Regions from separate parts of the Scytonema sp. HK-05 genome, predicted to be linked through region 1. Evidence: predicted binding sites of a transcription regulator. Region 1 holds the regulator's gene; each other region holds the start of a gene.
What was found. Region 1 encodes HrcA, which represses chaperone genes, less so after heat shock. Its sites were predicted from a motif close to TTAGCACTCNNGANTCNNGAGTGCTAA; they were not measured.

Region 1 (5,570 bases):
TTCCTTCTCAACAGGAGTAGCTTCGGTTGCAGGGATTTGATTGTCATAGATCAGCTTCACGCCTTCGTACTGTTCAGTTGCTAAATTTGCCCCAGCCAATGCCCGTTTGGAAAACAACACCTCTACAAATTCGCGGCTTTTCTCTGGTTGAGTAGTTGCAACTGCCATGAGATACCCTGGCTGTTGCCCGTTGTCAGAGTCACGGTCAATGTCTAAGGTGGTGACAGCCAGTGTGATTTCGTTTCCTAGCCAAGGTTTAATATCCTCTTGGTAATCTATACCCGTATTAGCCAGTAAATTTGTTTTTAATTTTGAGAGTTCCCCATCACCGTCAAACGCCTGCAAGCGTTCTGGATTCACTAGCATTGACACCATCACTGGTGCTTGTTTCGACACGAATATGGCAGCATTTGACTGTTCAGTAGAGGTGCGAGTCAGCGGAGTTTTGGCATAAAACCCGTTACAACCAGTGATACCAATCAACAGCAGCATAATGGTACCCGCTGCTAGAACTCTGAAGAAGGAGCGTTGTGTCATAATTTTTACACATACTACTAGGGGCGCAAACACAAATAATCAACCACCATTAGAAATATCGAAGGCAGTTCTGTTACTAAAAATTAGTTTAGTACTGAAACTTCGGCACAAACCTATCAAAAATGAGGTTATCTCCTACCTCTATCAAGGGATTGATACACCTATCAACCCCAAAGAACGAAGATTTCTGCCAACATAAGTAGTATAGAATTTTTATTAAAACTTCATGGCAGGTAAACCTTCACAACCATTGATCACCCAAATTAGCGTAGAGGAACTAGCGCAACGCTTATCTTCAAAAGATTCACTTCAGCTAGTAGACGTGCGCGAACCACAAGAAGTGAGCATTGCCCACATTGACGGCTTTGTCAATCTTCCCTTGAGTCAGTTTCCTGATTGGGCAGATCAAGTCAACACCCGATTAAATCCTGAGGCTGAAACGCTTGTACTGTGCCATCATGGCATTCGTTCTGCCCAGATGTGTCAGTGGTTAATCGTTCAAGGGTTTACAAATGTGAAAAACATTGCGGGCGGAATTGATGCCTACTCAACGTTGGTTGATCCTTCAATTCCCCAGTATTAGCTCCTGTTTTGCACTTCTTCGACATGATGTCAGAGACTAACGATTCCAAATTGCCTTTGCTATCCTTAGGAACACAAATTCATTAATTTCCAATTTTTGGGTAGAGGTACGGCAGTGCCGTGCCCCTACAGAGATTCTGAATTCTGCTTTTTTATTTAATGCACATCCCTTAGTACAAGCTAGGATAGCTTTAAGTATTAATAGCTATCAGGAAATTAGTAACTTGAAATACAGCGATTTCAAGAAGCTTATGGAAGTATGCATAAGTAGGGGGCTATTTTACTTAAAATGCAAAAGCATTTCCAGCAGAGTTATGCTGTAGTTAAGGAAACTTTTTTCTCTTGGCAGTACTGAATCTTTACTGTTAACTTACTTCTTTTTACTTATTCCTGTAGAAGGCAACAGTTTGCTATCTTGACTTTACTATTATTAATCTTTTTTGGAGTTGTCTCCATAAATTTTTTCAAACTTTACTTAAAACTCGGCTTCAGTGCAAAATAGCTTATGCAAGTCCACCTAACAAATCGTCAACAGCATATACTTTCCGCAACGATACGTCATTATATAGCCACAGCAGAACCTGTTGGTTCTAAAACTCTTGTTGATGAGTACAACCTTGGTGTGAGTTCAGCAACAATCCGCAATGTCATGGGCGTGTTGGAAAAAGCTGGGTTACTGTACCAACCTCACACCTCTGCTGGACGCGTACCTTCTGACTCTGGCTACCGCATTTATGTTGACCAGCTCATTACACCTTCTGAAACTTTAGCACGAGAGGTAGAACTGTCACTGCAAAAGCGGCTCAAGTGGGAAGATTGGAGTTTGGAAGCTCTACTGCAAGGAGCCGCGCATATCCTAGCAACCCTAAGTGGTTGCATTACCTTGATTACCATGCCGCAAACCGCGACAGCAGTGTTGAGACATTTACAACTGGTGCAAATAGAAACGGGACGGGTGATGCTGATTGTGGTGACGGATGGATATGAGACACATTCAGCATTGATGGATTTACCGCAAGCCTCGGAGGATACACAACCAGATGCAGAGGTCATCGACCGCGAGTTACAGATTGTCTCTAACTTTTTGAATAGCCACCTGCGGGGACGAAGCATAACTGAATTAGCCAGCCTGAAATGGAGCCAATTAGACCGGGAGTTTCAAATATATGGCGAATTATTGAAAAAATCGATTGCAGAGTTTGCCCATCGCACTCTGGCTCCATCTGCAACACAAATTATGGTTCGCGGTGTTGCTGAGGTTTTGCGCCAGCCAGAGTTTTCGGAATTACAGCAAGTGCAAATGCTCATCCACCTGTTGGAAGAAGAACAAGACCAACTGTGGCGATTAATATTTGAACAGCAGCCGGAGACTGAGGAAGTGGGAAAACCACGAGTTACCGTTCGTATTGGCTCAGAAAACCCTCTAGAACCTATACGCACTTGCTCGTTGATTTCTTCCACCTATCGCCGGGGTTCCGTAGCAGTAGGTAGCGTGGGAGTTTTGGGACCAACGCGCCTAGATTATGAAGGTGCGATCGCAGTGGTGGCTGCTGCTGCTGATTATCTATCGGAAGCTTTCAGTTATTTCAATCCCTAGTAGGGATTTGTGAATTTGGGCGCTCTCAAACCGATAAAAAGCATATAAACAGCGCGACTTGTGGCAGTACAATTCAGGATTGGTTAAAACTAGCTTAAATCATGGTAAGAAAAATTGCCTTTGGGGCGCTGTGGCTAGGATTTATTGCCTATGCCTTTTTCTTTGCGCCTCCCAATCAGCCCGATACATTCGACTTGATTAAAAATCTTTCCACTGGTCATTGGCAAGGAATTAACCCCTTAGTCGTGGCACTCTTCAACATTATGGGCATCTGGCCTATGATTTACAGCTGCCTCATATTTATTGATGGTAGAGGGCAAAAAATTCCTGCTTGGCTGTTTGCTTCAGCTTCTTTTGGCGTTGGGGCGTTTACCCTACTGCCTTACTTAGCCTTACGGGAACCAAATCCAAAGTTCCCTGGTAGAAAGAATGCTTTTTTAGCGATACTAGATTCTCGCCTGACAGGTATTGCCCTGGCTGTCGGAACGGCTATCCTAGTCGCCTATGGTATAGGGCAAGGAGATTGGGGAGATTTTGTTCACCAGTGGCAAACAAGCCGCTTTATTCATGTGATGAGCTTAGATTTTTGCCTGCTTTGCCTATTGTTTCCAGCTTTGTTAGGAGATGATATGGCGCGGCGGGATATGAATAATCCTCAGTTGTTCTGGTTGATCTCATTAATACCGCTATTTGGTCCCTTGATGTATTTATGTATGCGTCTCCCTTTAAAAGAAGCGGGTAAACAGATGATATCGAGTCAGCAACAACCAGCAGGAAATTAAGATTATGAATAGAAAAATTGCTCTTTGGTTATTGTGGGTTGGATTTATAGCGTATCTATTATTTTTGGCTCCTCCACTGCACTTAGAGGAAACTCTCACACTGCTAAAAAATATCTTCACTTTGAACTGGGCAAATGTAAATCCAGTTATCCTCTCCTTATTCTCGCTTGTTGGCATCTGGCTGCTCATTTACAGTGGTGTTTTGTTCTTTGATGGCAGGATGCAGTGGATACCTTTCTATCCCTTTGCAATAGCGTCCATTGCTTCAGGTACGCTTGGTCTTATACCTTATTTGGCTTTGAGAGAACCGAATCAACAATTTTCGGGACGGAAGGATGCTTTTTTGCAGCTCTTGGATTCTCGCTTTTTTGGTATTGCCCTCAGTTTAAGCACTCTTGGTTTGCTGATTTATGCTTTTTTAGGGGATTGGGTAGGGTTTTGGCAGCAGTTTCAGGGCGATCGCTTTATTAATGGCATGAGTTTGGCATTTTGCTTGTTTTGCTTACTCTTCCCAACCGTCCTTGGTGATGATATGGCGCGACGGCGTTGGAATAATCCCCAAGTCTTTTGGGTAACAGCACTTGTTCCACTCTTCGGTCCACTTGTGTATCTTTGCCTACGTCCAGCGATATCAGATAATGTTGCTCAACAAACACCAACATCTTTTACCAGCAGTAGGGCGCGATAGGACGCCAGTTTGTAGGATATATTGATTTCAATCTAATCCTTTTGAGAGGCACGCTATACGGAAAGTTTCCGCATATTGCCCCTCAATGAGGGTGCTATGTAGAAAAATTCCATATAATAATGAGCTATGCCCCTAACTGCTCAATGGAGGCGTAGTTGCGAGCTTGTCTGTGGGGCGATCGCTCCGAACTATAAACCCTAACGATTAATCTCTTCAAATCTGCCACCACATGAAGTGATGAAATCGCTATAATTAAAGATTTTGAATGGTTGGATTTATATGATGTACAATAGTATTTAGAGGGGCGAACGTCGGCTTCATGCCGTGTGTCCGAGTAGTGATCCTACTTAGACCTAGCCCCTTTTAGCTTTTTAATAGATAATGGGTTGCGATCGCCATACCACTCCCCATAAGGCTTGTTGCGCTTATCGTCCAAGTCCATAATGAGTCTATATTTCTTGGCAAGGGGCAGAAAAAACTGGTCATCTTCGCGTTCATAGCATCGCTGTACAGCCCACAGGTAATAGTCGATGATCTGTAAACCAGCAACCTCAGATGGATAAGTAGGCTCAATTATGATAGAGCTATTTGAACTTATTTTCCATTGAGACTCAAAGTTTTTTTGAGCTTGATTGATGGCTTGTTCTAGTGCTTCTTCGCGTACTGCCTTACCGCGTCTAGCAATAGCAATTTGGATAACGTCTGCTTTATGGAGCAGATTTTTGAATAAGCGTGTTATGAGATCGTCGTAAATTGCATTCTGCTGAAGCTTTGTGCCCAAACTCTTAAAGTCTGCTTTTGCTGATTCTGCCATATCAGCTTTACTCCGAATTGCCACTAAAACTTTGATGTCGAAAGACTGGATCAGTTCAAAAACCTTTTGCCGAATTTCGGGATGATCGTCTTTTGCATGAAAGGTAATCGCAGTCTTTTTAGCTTCAGGTTGCATAGAGGGAATATTCTTGAAGCGAGGATGAGTCATCAAGCTTGAGCGGAGTGCATTCAGTTCCCAGGTAACTCTTTCTGGATCAGAAATTTGAGCAACACCAGCCATGAAAAATTTAGATGCTCCAGGTTGACCTACGATGATCCGTCCCTTTTTATCGAAGAATGTAAGATCACCTGCTTCGTCAACAAAGTAGTGACGAAATTTGATTTCTTCTGACATGCACTGGAAGATAAGAGTAGATTTGACCTATTTTACGTCAATCTGAGATTATAGCCTCTAATTCCGCGATAGCCTCATCTTCTAAAGCATTGGCTTCATCTCTTAGCTCATAAACTCTCACTACAGTTTCACCAATTCCTAACTGCTCAGAGTAACGAACGTCAGGAATAAGAATCATTTCTGTATCTTCTGCGGTAAGTTCATCTACAACTCCCC
Region 2 (5,570 bases), on a different contig from region 1:
AATTTTACTGACTCGCATTTCTCCTGTAACTGATAGCTACTGGACGTTCTCTGGTCCTTACACGCAAATGGGTAAATTGGGCAAACCAAAACTCGCAGTAGCTATTGGTAATTTTAAAGAGAATTATAAAGAACATCTTTATGGAGATGCGCCTGAGTTGCTAGAGGAAGCTTGGCAGTCTGTAGAAGTTTATCATCAGCAGTTTCTAGACTTTTTTGGCGCTGATGAAGTCACAATGCCAGGATATCAACTAAACAAAAAGATTGCCGAATTCCAAGAAATATTAACGAAAAAACGCTTGGAAGAAGCAGGCATTGATCCCTCAAAATCTCTGGAAGAAGTAGCACAAGAAGCTGGTATTGGAGAAGAAGAAATCAAAGCAGTTGCAGAAGAATTTGGTACCGACTCTCAAGCCGTTTCGCAAATGTTTGACAACAAAAACGGTACCAGCAAAATGGTAACGCCAAAAGTTGATTTGCCTGCTGAACTTAAAAAAGCAGAACAGTTGACAGCTATATCCCACCCGCGTTGGGGACAGATGTTTCTCCCAACCTACTTTAAGATGAAGGCAATTTTAGAAGCAGAAGATTGGCAAAGTGTAGAAGGTGCTGAAAAACTCATTCGTTTCTATTTACAAGATAAAAGTATTAATGCCTTCATTTGGCATCGGTTAGCTCAACAGTATCCAACACAATTACAAAAAGTGCTGCAAACATTTCTTCAACGTCCAGAATTTCAGCTTCAAACTGACTTGGATGCTCTATTACAAGAATACAACAAACCGATAGAGCCAGAATTACCAGAAATTGCCAGCGTCCCAATACATCTAAACAATTTATTTCAAGAAGCTGTGGTAGAAGTTCACAAATCTAAGCCCAAAGAGAAAAGTCAAAAGCAGTCAGCCAAGGGCTTTCAAAAATGAGATCAAGATACAAGCAGGGGAAGTTGTACTTAACGCAGTACACTTCCCTGTATCCGAAAATCTTTAAACTGGCACACCTTGTATCACACTCACAGCAGATGCAGTGGGAACAATTCTAATGAGCTGAAATCCTGCCTTTTCCATTAGGGTGCGATACTCTTGTTCCGTGCGTTCGCACCCACCCGGACATAATACCAACATATGTAGGTCAATCAACTTGGCAAAAAAAGGCTGATTACCGGGTGGAATGACTTGCTCTACAATCAATAGCTTGCCGTGTTCTGGCATTGCTTCGTGACAACGCTTAAGAATGGCGATCGCCCGTTCATCATCCCCGTGGAAAAAACCTGCACAAAACGCGCAACCCTTTTACGGTTACTCGTTCTACGCTCCACGATTACTCGTGAAGTGCCCCAAATCGAGCGGTTTCTTAGAAAAAATTGTCAAGCTTTCACGAAAAATGCCGCTCGATTTGTTGTCGGGTTGCGCGTTTTGTGTAGATTAATGCGTCCCCACAAAATTTGTATTGTACTCAAGTAAGAACCGCTATAAAAAGTTCGTTTCAAACAAAAAAACAGCCGCCTCCACAAAGGAAGCAGCTGTTTTATCAAAGGTGGGCAAAACCCACCCTACAAAAATCTTAGTAATCGAAGTCGCCGCCGCCCATACCAGCGCCAGCACCAGCAGGAGCGTTATCCTTTGGCTCAGGCTTGTCAACCACGATACACTCGGTGGTCAAGACCATACCAGCGATAGATGCAGCGTTTTGCAGAGCAGAACGTGTCACTTTAGCTGGGTCAACAATACCAGCCTCAAAGAGATCAACGAACTCGTTCTTGGCAGCATCGTAGCCAATGTTGAATTCTTTTTCCTTCACGCGCTCAGCAATGACAGCGCCATTCTGACCAGCGTTTTCAGCAATTCTCTTGAGAGGAGCAGCCAAGGCGCGAGAGACAATCAACGCACCAGTCAACTCTTCACCTTTGAGATTGCTATTTGCCCACTCTTCTAGCCCAGGAGCGAGGTGAGCCAGAGTTGTACCACCGCCAGGAACGATACCTTCTTCCACAGCAGCCTTGGTTGCGTTGATGGCGTCTTCCAAGCGCAGCTTCTTGTCCTTCATTTCCGTTTCGGTCGCCGCGCCTACCTTAACGACAGCCACACCACCAGCTAGCTTAGCCAGACGCTCTTGCAGCTTCTCTTTGTCGTAGGAAGATTCGGTTTCATCGATTTGACGACGAATTTGCTCAACACGAGCCTTAACAGCAGCTTCGTTACCTTCGGCAACAATGGTGGTGTTATCTTTGGTGATCGTGATGCGGCGAGCCTTACCTAGCGCATCCAGCTTGGTGCTTTCCAGCTTCAAACCAGCATCTTCGGTGATCACTTGACCACCAGTGAGGATACCGATGTCTTCCAGCAATGCTTTGCGGCGATCGCCAAAACCAGGAGCCTTGACAGCAGCCACGTTCAGCACACCGCGTAGGCGGTTGACGACCAGGGTTGCCAAAGCTTCTTTCTCGATATCTTCGGCGATAATCACCAAAGGACGACCAGCACGTGCAACTTGCTCAAGGACGGGTACGAGGTCTTGTACCAGAGCGATTTTCTTATCGGTCAGCAGGATGAAAGGTTCATCGAAAACTGCTTCCATCCGCTCGGGATCAGTTGCAAAATAGGGAGAGATGTAGCCTTTGTCAAAGCGCATCCCTTCGGTGATTTCCAATTCGGTGGTCATGGACTTCCCTTCTTCCAAGGAAATCACGCCTTCTTTGCCCACCTTATCCATTGCTTCGGCAATCATCTGACCGACTTCTTCGTCGTTACCAGCAGAGATTGAACCAACTTGTGCGATCGCTTTGGAATCTTCTACAGGACGAGCGTGTTCTTTGATTTTTTCTACTAAGAAGTTGGTACCCTTATCAATACCACGCTTTAGCAAAATGGCATTCGCACCTGCTGCAACGTTCCGCAAGCCTTCTTTTACGATTGCATGAGCCAAAACGGTCGCAGTTGTGGTGCCATCACCTGCAGCATCGTTGGTTTTGGAAGCCGCTTGACGGATCAGAGCAACGCCAGTGTTTTCGACGTGGTCTTCCAATTCAATTTCTTTAGCAATGGTCACACCGTCATTAACGATTTGTGGTGCGCCAAACTTTTTCTCTAGCACTACGTTCCGACCTTTGGGACCGAGGGTCACAGCAACAGCCTCAGCCAGAATATCCATGCCTTTCTCTAGGGCACGACGTGCGTTTTCGTTGTAGATAATGCGCTTTGCCATAATTGTCAAAGAATTTTGAAAAGAACAGTACGAATTTGTAAGTTGTCCTTTGCCCTTTGCCAATAATTCATGACAAAGGACTCATGACTATGAAACGATTGCTAGAATGTCTTTTTCTGAGAGCAGGACGTATTCGTCGGTTCCAAGTTTGATGTCGGTACCAGCGTACTTCGAGTAGAGAACTTTTTCTCCCACTTTGACATCCAGTGGCTGACGACTACCGTCATCTTTGAACTTGCCATCACCCACAGCGACAACCTCGCCCACTTGGGGCTTTTCTTTTGCGTTGTCGGGCAAATACAGACCACCTGCGGTCTTTTCTTCAGCGGCGCTTACTTTGACGAAGACGCGATCGCCCAGAGGTTTAACTGTAGAAACGCTTAGAGATACAGCTGCCATACCAATTTCTCACCTTGTTAGCACTCTCGACTCCTGAGTGCTAATTTAGCGAAACCTAGCGTGCAATGGCAACATTTTCTTTTGTACGGGTTCCCGAACTTTACTCGTGCTATCCTACTTAAGTATAAATACTCAACTTTTCCTAGCTTTCAGGTTTTATTCCGTAAAGGACGAATATTGATATATGGGCAACTTTGTTTGCAAAGCTGGGATATTGATATAGAACAGTAATCAGGGAGCCGCGAATTGAGTAACACTACAGTGAACCAGTCCTGCCTTCAGCTACCACAGACCACGACACGACCAGCGAAGAAAGCCCTAAGTATTTCTCTAGAAACTTTAGGACTGTCAAAAATTCAAACGGACCTTTTCATCTGTACTGTCCAGACAGTTTCTAAATGCTTCTCAAAACAAACTCGTTTGCCATTTTGGAAATACTTGAAAAAGCGCCTCAAACAGCTCAATCTTCGCCTACCACAAGATAGCAATTCTAGTTGCCTCTTTAGAAATAAAGCTAACTGCTTGCAAGTTTGTTGTTCTAGACTGATAATAGAGGATTACCCGGATGCTGTGCGGTATCGCCCAACAACCCCGGAAGTAATTGTTCGGATTATACGAGAACACTTATTAGGCAACAATGTGGTAGAAGAATATGCATTTTTAACCCATCCTTTGCCAGAAAGTTCCCAAGTTTGTCGTGAAAAGCTTATAGAAGCTTAACATCCAACAAGGATATGGCACAGTAGTAAACAAATGAAAGTGCGGGTTAATTGTAATTTGGGAACATCTTGAGACCAACATTTACTTGTTAACCTGAATAATTATTATTTTATCAGTGTTTTTTAACCCGCAACTTTCAAAGCGATATATAATAACGCATTATGAATACTACTGCTCTACGTATCCTTACTGGAGTTTTGCCGTTAGTACAGAATTTCTTGAAGGTGATATCCACTTTTGGGACTTGATGTAACAAGGGCAAGTTAAGTGAGAAAAAGCACCACACCTCCTTAATCCACCAGAGAGGATGACGATTCAAGACCTTGATGGATCAAGCGCGATAAGTGCCACTGCTATGAAAGAACCCAGCATGAAAGATCACAAACGACTTCTACTTATTGATGATGACCCTAACCTCATCTTGCTGGTGAAGGATTATTTGGAATTCCGGGGTTATGATGTCACCACCGCCGAAAATGGTCGAGAAGCACTGGAAGTTTTAGAGCAGGATATTCCAGACATGATCATTTGCGATGTGATGATGCCGGAAATGGACGGGTATACTTTTGTAGAACAAGTCCGGCAAACCGAACGCACCAGCTGGATTCCCGTTCTATTCCTTTCAGCGAAGGGACAAAGCGCAGACCGAGTTAAAGGTCTGAATAAAGGTGCTGATGTGTACATGGTCAAGCCTTTTGAGCCAGAAGAATTGGTAGCACAAGTAGAATCTTCTCTGAAGCAGACCATTCGCTGGAAAGAACATCAAGCAAAAGGAGGAGAAAACGGTTCCCGCATCCAAGTTCCCTTCGATGTGCAGTTAACCCCAACGGAACTCAAAGTCGTGCAATTTGTGGCTCGGGGTTTAGCTAATCGCGAAATAGCTGAAGAATTAAATGTCAGCCAACGCACCGTTGAAAGCCATGTGTCGAATATGTTGGGCAAAACCAATCTCCACAATCGCACTGAACTAGCACGGTGGGCAATTGAAAATCAAATGGCATAAGTACAGTGCACACTCCTGAGTACTGACGAGCTTTTCGCCTGCTTTGGTTCCTACTAGATGAGGAGCCACTGCGCCCTTGGGCATCCCCCCGAGAAGCGTGCAAATGGGGTGCGACTGCTGTTGCCGAGTGCTGAGTAGCTGGCTAACTCAGCACTCTTACTCATTTGTCAGGACTTATTTACCAACCGTCTTCTCCAGTAATGAATCGGTGCGAAATTTCTAAATTCAGTTCATTCAGGTACGTT
Region 3 (5,570 bases), on a different contig from region 1:
AAACAATAACTCCAAGTCCAATTCCTTGGGTAGGGTAGCGGCGATGCGTGGTATTGCCTCTTTAACGCGGGCGACGACATCCAATGTAGAAGCACTACCATTTTTTAAGATAGTAATCAGGCTAGAACGTCGACCGTTTTGACGCACAATATTGGTTTGGACAGCGAAACCATCATGGACTTGAGCAACATCGCGGATGTAGATCACAGTACCGTTGACTTCTCGAATCGGCAAGTTGTTAAGAGCGTCTACAGCATCCGGACTGCTATTAAGGCGCACAGAATATTCACGCTCTCCTAACTTGGCACTTCCGGCAGGTAAAATTAAATTCTGAGCGCTAATGGCAGCGGTGACATCAGTCGCCGAAAGTCCTTTAGCATACAGCGCTTGTGGATCGATATCCACCATAATTTGCCGGGGTTTACCTCCGTAAGGTAAAGGTACGGCAGCACCTTGGACTGTCGCTAGCTGCGTCCGCAGAAAGTTATTACCGTTGTCGTAAAGTTCCTGTTCCGAGAGCGTTTTGCTGCTAACACTTAACTGCAAAATCGGCACACTTGAAGCATTGTAACGAATAATCAGCGGTGGCGTGATCCCTGGAGGTAGAACGCGCAAAATTGTTTGCGTTACAGAGGTTAATTGCGCTACTGCGGCTTCAACCTTAGCACCGGGTTGGAAAAACACTTTGATGACGCTGACACCGTTGAGTGATTGTGACTCGATGTGTTCAATGTCATTGACTGTGGTTGTAAAAGCGCGTTCACTGGTTGTGACTATGCGCTGTTCCATTTCTTCCGGTGCAACACCGTTATAAGACCAAATGACGCTGACAACGGGAATGTTGATTTCGGGGAAAATATCTGTCGCCATACGAGTGATCGTCACCACGCCTAAGACGAGAATGAGAACAGCGGCGATGACGAAGGTATAAGGACGACGAAGAGCAAGTTGAACAATCCACATAGTTCACTAGAGTGGTAGATGGGGGTTCTATGGATATGTTGCAAAGACTTTTTGAGGATAAACGCTCCTAGAAGTATGGTTTGGTATGTGTTCGTTAGTTTTTCCTGCGTTAAGTTGATTGTCAAAATCTACATGGTTTAGAAAAAACTCTAACCAAGTTGGGTGTCGCTCGTAAGTGTCATATTCTTGCTTGTAGTCAGGAATGCGCGTCCTCAACTTTGAGAACGCTAAAGCGCCCACTACGAACCAATCAAAATTAATGACATAGACCGCTAGAGTAGGCAATCAGACTTGCAATCCTAGCGGATGATTGCGCGTAATGTTTAAGTTTACGATACAACCATATAGTTAAGTAACGGAGTCATACTGGACATCACTGTAGTAAGTTATAAGTTTGTGAGTCAGACTATTATGGTGCTTATTATAAGACTACGAATTATTAAGATGTATGTAAAGTTAAGTTTGCCACATATATGGAAAAATTGCTTACCAAGTTACAATCGCTTACACAATGTCATCTGTGTCGCGACAACGAGCGTGCCAAGTAAATTCAAAATCAAAATCTAAAGTTGCTTAAGATGATTCGATTATTGCTTGTAGATGACCAACCACTCTTTCGCCAAGGATTAGCCTCCTTGCTCGCGTTAGAAGAGGACTTGGAAATTGTTGGACAAGCGAGTCATGGAAAAGAAGCGATCGCTCTTACCCAAACCCTACAACCAGATGTCATTCTCATGGATGTGCGAATGCCTGTGTGTGACGGTGTTGTAGCAACTCGTGAAATTCATAAATCCTTTCCTTGGATTAGAATTCTTGTGCTAACTACCTTTGACGAAGACGAGTATATCTGGCAATCGCTACAAGCAGGCGCACTCGGCTATCTTCTCAAAAGTACACCTTCAGCACAACTCGCAACGGCAATTCGCACTCTCGATCAAGGACATTGTCAACTTGGTCCGACGATCGCACCGAAAGTTTTTGCTCAGTTGCGTCCTCCGGGTGCTGTGAAGCCAAATACCCCACAGCAACGTTTGAGTGAACGGGAATTAGAAGTATTGACTCTGATTGCTGAAGGTAAAAATAATCGGGAAATTTCCCAAACGCTGCATCTGACTGAAGGGACGGTGAAAAACTACGTGACGCAAATTTTGGGACGGTTGGGGTTACGCGATCGCACTCAAGCGGCTTTGTGGGCGAAGGAAAATTTGGCAATTTAGTGAGATTTTCCTGATATGTAGAGACGCGCCATGGGGCGTCTCTACAATGCGTATCTACAAAATGGCAAACAATGGCAAACGGGTACTACATCATGCCCATGCCGCCCATGCCGCCCATGCCGCCCATACCGCCCATGCCGCCCATGTCAGGCGCACCGCCGGCGGGTTTCTTCTCTGGTTTTTCAACCACGATCGCTTCGGTGGTTAAAACCATTCCAGCAATAGAAGCAGCGTTTTGCAAAGCTGAACGCACGACTTTTGCTGGATCGATGATTCCAGCAGCAATCAAGTCCTCGAATTCGCCAGTAGCAGCGTTGTAGCCAACGTTGAAATCACTCTCCCGCACTCTGGCGACAATTACAGAACCTTCAGCACCAGCATTGTCTGCGATTTGACGCAATGGGGCTTCGAGCGCTCGTGCTACAATATCAGCGCCAATCTGTTCTTCGGCGTTAAGGGTCTTTTTCACCTCTTGCACCTTTTTGGACAAGTGAATCAAGGTTGTTCCACCACCAGGAACGATACCTTCTTCCACAGCCGCTTTGGTAGCGTTGAGGGCGTCTTCAATCCGCAGTTTGCGGTCTTTGAGTTCGGTTTCTGTCGCCGCACCCACTTTAATCACTGCAACTCCACCAGCCAGCTTGGCGATGCGTTCTTGCAGTTTTTCTCTATCGTATTCTGAATCTGTTTCTTCAAGTTGTCTGCGAATTTGACCAATTCGCTTTTCCACGTCTGCTTTTGTGTTGTCACCAGCAGCGACGATGGTGGTATTTTCTTTGTCAATCGTGATTTTCCGGGCAGTTCCCAGGGTTTCCAAAGAAGCGGTATCCAAGCTTAAACCAATTTCTTCGGAAATCAGCTGTCCGTTGGTGAGAATGGCAATGTCTTGCAACAATGCTTTGCGGCGATCGCCAAACCCAGGCGCTTTAATAGCGGCGACATTCAGCACTCCTCGCGCTTTGTTCACCACCAAAGTTGCTAAAGCTTCCCCTTCCACATCTTCGGCGATAACCAGCAACGGTTGACCCGAACGGGCAACTTTTTCCAAAACTGGAATTAAATCTTGGATGCTGCTGATTTTCTTGTCGGTAATCAGGATGCGGGCATTTTCAAATTCCACAGTCAAGCGTTCGTTGTTGGTGATGAAGTAGGGGGAGATGTAACCCCTGTCGATCTGCATCCCCTCAACAACTTCTAAATCCGTTGTTAGAGACTTGGATTCTTCAACGGTGATCACACCGTCTTTGGTGACTTTGTCCATCGCCTCAGCCAGCATTCTGCCGACTTCTTCGTCGTTACCCGCGCTGACGGTGGCAACTTGGGCGATCGCCGCACCTTCTACTGGCTTGGCTACTGCTGCAATTTCCTGCACCAGCGCCTCGACGGTTTTGTCGATTCCCCGCTTCAGGGCAATGGGGTTAGTACCTGCGGCGACATTCTTCAAACCTTCTTTGATCAACGCCTGCGCCAACACAGTCGCAGTGGTGGTGCCATCTCCAGCCACATCTTTGGTTTTTGACGCCACTTCCTGGACGAGTTTTGCGCCAGTGTTTTCTAAAGGGTCTTCTAGTTCAATTTCTTTGGCTACGGTGATACCATCGTTGACAATTTGGGGGGCACCAAATTTTTTCTCTAACAGAACATTGCGACCTTTTGGTCCCAAGGTAATTTTCACGGCATCAGCAAGAGCATTAATGCCTCGTTCTAACGCTCGGCGCGAATCTTCATTAAATGAAACAATTTTTGCCATGTTTGGTGTTCTCTAGCGCTTCCAATAGACAATTTAGCACTCTTGACCGCTGAGTGCTAATGACTTCAACACAAAAGCGGCGTTCCTCCCCCATCATACGTACTCGTTGGTGGGGGAGGAAAGCCGCTCTGGGATTGGGGACTGGCGACTTGCGACTGGGAAAAATTTCCAAGCCTTAGGTCTGGGCTTTGTTACCCCGGACATAATTTGATGAAAAGCAAACAAGGATTCCCAATCCCTAATCCCCAATCCCCAGTCCTTTAATACCAACTTGGATTCTAAGAGATGATTTTAAGGTTTGGGGTGTAGGGTGACAATTCAAAATTCCAAGTACAAAATGAAAAAATAATTCCTTTACCCTATACCCTATTCCCCTAACGGCGCAAGGCTGCCCATTGGTGTCAACTTCAGCCAAAAACCTTTACTCACAAGCATTTGAGGATTTTTCGCTCTCCTTAATCTGCCCGGTTTTCGGGGGAAATAAAATTTTAGCCCCCAAGGGTTCGGGGGTTGGGGGATCTAAAACGACGGTAAATTGGGTGTTTGAGCGTGATTGTTGACAGGTATGAAGGCTGCCTTTCCCCCTACCCTCGATACCGTTTCCTCCGGAATGACTCTATATTAGAAGCAACTTTTTATAAGGTTACAAATAGTTAGAAAAAAAATGATTAATATACAGTTGATGCTTATGCACATTGGCAATCATAGTTAAATCGGGAGATGAACATATACAGCTCCCTTCGGTCCCTCGGTATTGCTGACCCTAGCGGTTCCGGCTGGTTGGCAGTAGTATTTACGTTCCTTTTGGCTTGTAGTGTAACTTGGCGTTTGATTCCGGCAGTCCGCAAATTTGCCTTGCGTGTTGGTTGGGCTGACCAACCTAACGCGCGACGTCTCAACCGAGAACCTTTGCCTAATGCAGGGGGTCTGGCTATTTATGCAGGAGTGATTGCCGCAGTGGTACTAGCTAGTCTCTTACGACCTATCGAACTCGAAAGGGTACTGGCTGAAGTACAGACGATTCTTCTAGGGGGTTCGATACTAGTTCTTGTGGGCTTTATCGACGACCAATTTGGTTTACCCCCTCTGGTTCGATTGTTAATTCAGGTTCTCACGGCTCTGTTGCTGGTTGCTAATCGTATCACTATTGAAGTTTCTTTTGGTACTCCCATCGACTCTACATTATCAGTATTACTAACAGTATTGTGGGTAGTAGGAATTACTAATGCTGTCAACTTAATGGATGGTATGGACGGTTTGGCGGGAGGAGTCAGCTTTATCACCGCCATGAGCTTGTTAGCTGTTTCCGCTCAAGTTCCTAATCGTGCGGCAGCAACGTTAGTTCTAGCAGCTTTGGCTGGTGCGGCGTTGGGCTTCTTGCGCCACAACTTCCACCCTTCGCGCATCATTATGGGTGATGCCGGAGCCTACTTTTTCGGTTATGTGCTAGCTGCTACGAGTATTTTAGGTAACCTCCAAGCACCCACCGCTGTCTCTTTAGTGGCACCGGTTCTGTTTTTGCTGTTACCAGTACTCGACACGACTCAAGTGTTTGTTCGGCGGCTTATGGCGGGCAAAAATCCTCTCAGCACCCCTGGGAAAGACCACCTGCACCACCGCTTACTAGCTTGGGGCTTCTC

Region 2: the regulator HrcA is predicted to act here: its motif matches at 3,620-3,646, upstream of groES (co-chaperone GroES).
Region 3: the regulator HrcA is predicted to act here: its motif matches at 3,964-3,990, upstream of groL (chaperonin GroEL).

Annotation. Positions count from the first base shown of each region.
Region 1 covers NZ_CAWMYC010000129.1:25,238-30,807, forward strand. The annotation lists gene AACT52_RS28595 (DUF3352 domain-containing protein) at 1-537, opposite strand, end outside; gene AACT52_RS28600 (rhodanese-like domain-containing protein) at 764-1,120, shown strand; gene hrcA (heat-inducible transcriptional repressor HrcA) at 1,625-2,716, shown strand; gene AACT52_RS28610 (DUF2834 domain-containing protein) at 2,818-3,498, shown strand; gene AACT52_RS28615 (hypothetical protein) at 3,503-4,186, shown strand; gene AACT52_RS28620 (DUF3800 domain-containing protein) at 4,530-5,354, opposite strand; gene AACT52_RS28625 (restriction endonuclease subunit S) at 5,392-5,570, opposite strand, start outside.
Region 2 covers NZ_CAWMYC010000125.1:70,361-75,930, forward strand. The annotation lists gene AACT52_RS27035 (hypothetical protein) at 1-922, shown strand, start outside; partial or broken gene AACT52_RS27040 (methyltransferase) at 986-1,243, opposite strand; gene groL (chaperonin GroEL) at 1,563-3,203, opposite strand; gene groES (co-chaperone GroES) at 3,291-3,602, opposite strand; gene AACT52_RS27055 ((2Fe-2S) ferredoxin domain-containing protein) at 3,864-4,322, shown strand; gene AACT52_RS27060 (response regulator transcription factor) at 4,678-5,325, shown strand; gene AACT52_RS27065 (NIL domain-containing protein) at 5,504-5,570, opposite strand, start outside.
Region 3 covers NZ_CAWMYC010000015.1:1,643-7,212, reverse strand. The annotation lists gene AACT52_RS03670 (efflux RND transporter permease subunit) at 1-963, opposite strand, end outside; gene AACT52_RS03665 (response regulator) at 1,542-2,180, shown strand; gene groL (chaperonin GroEL) at 2,266-3,930, opposite strand; gene AACT52_RS03655 (MraY family glycosyltransferase) at 4,651-5,570, shown strand, end outside.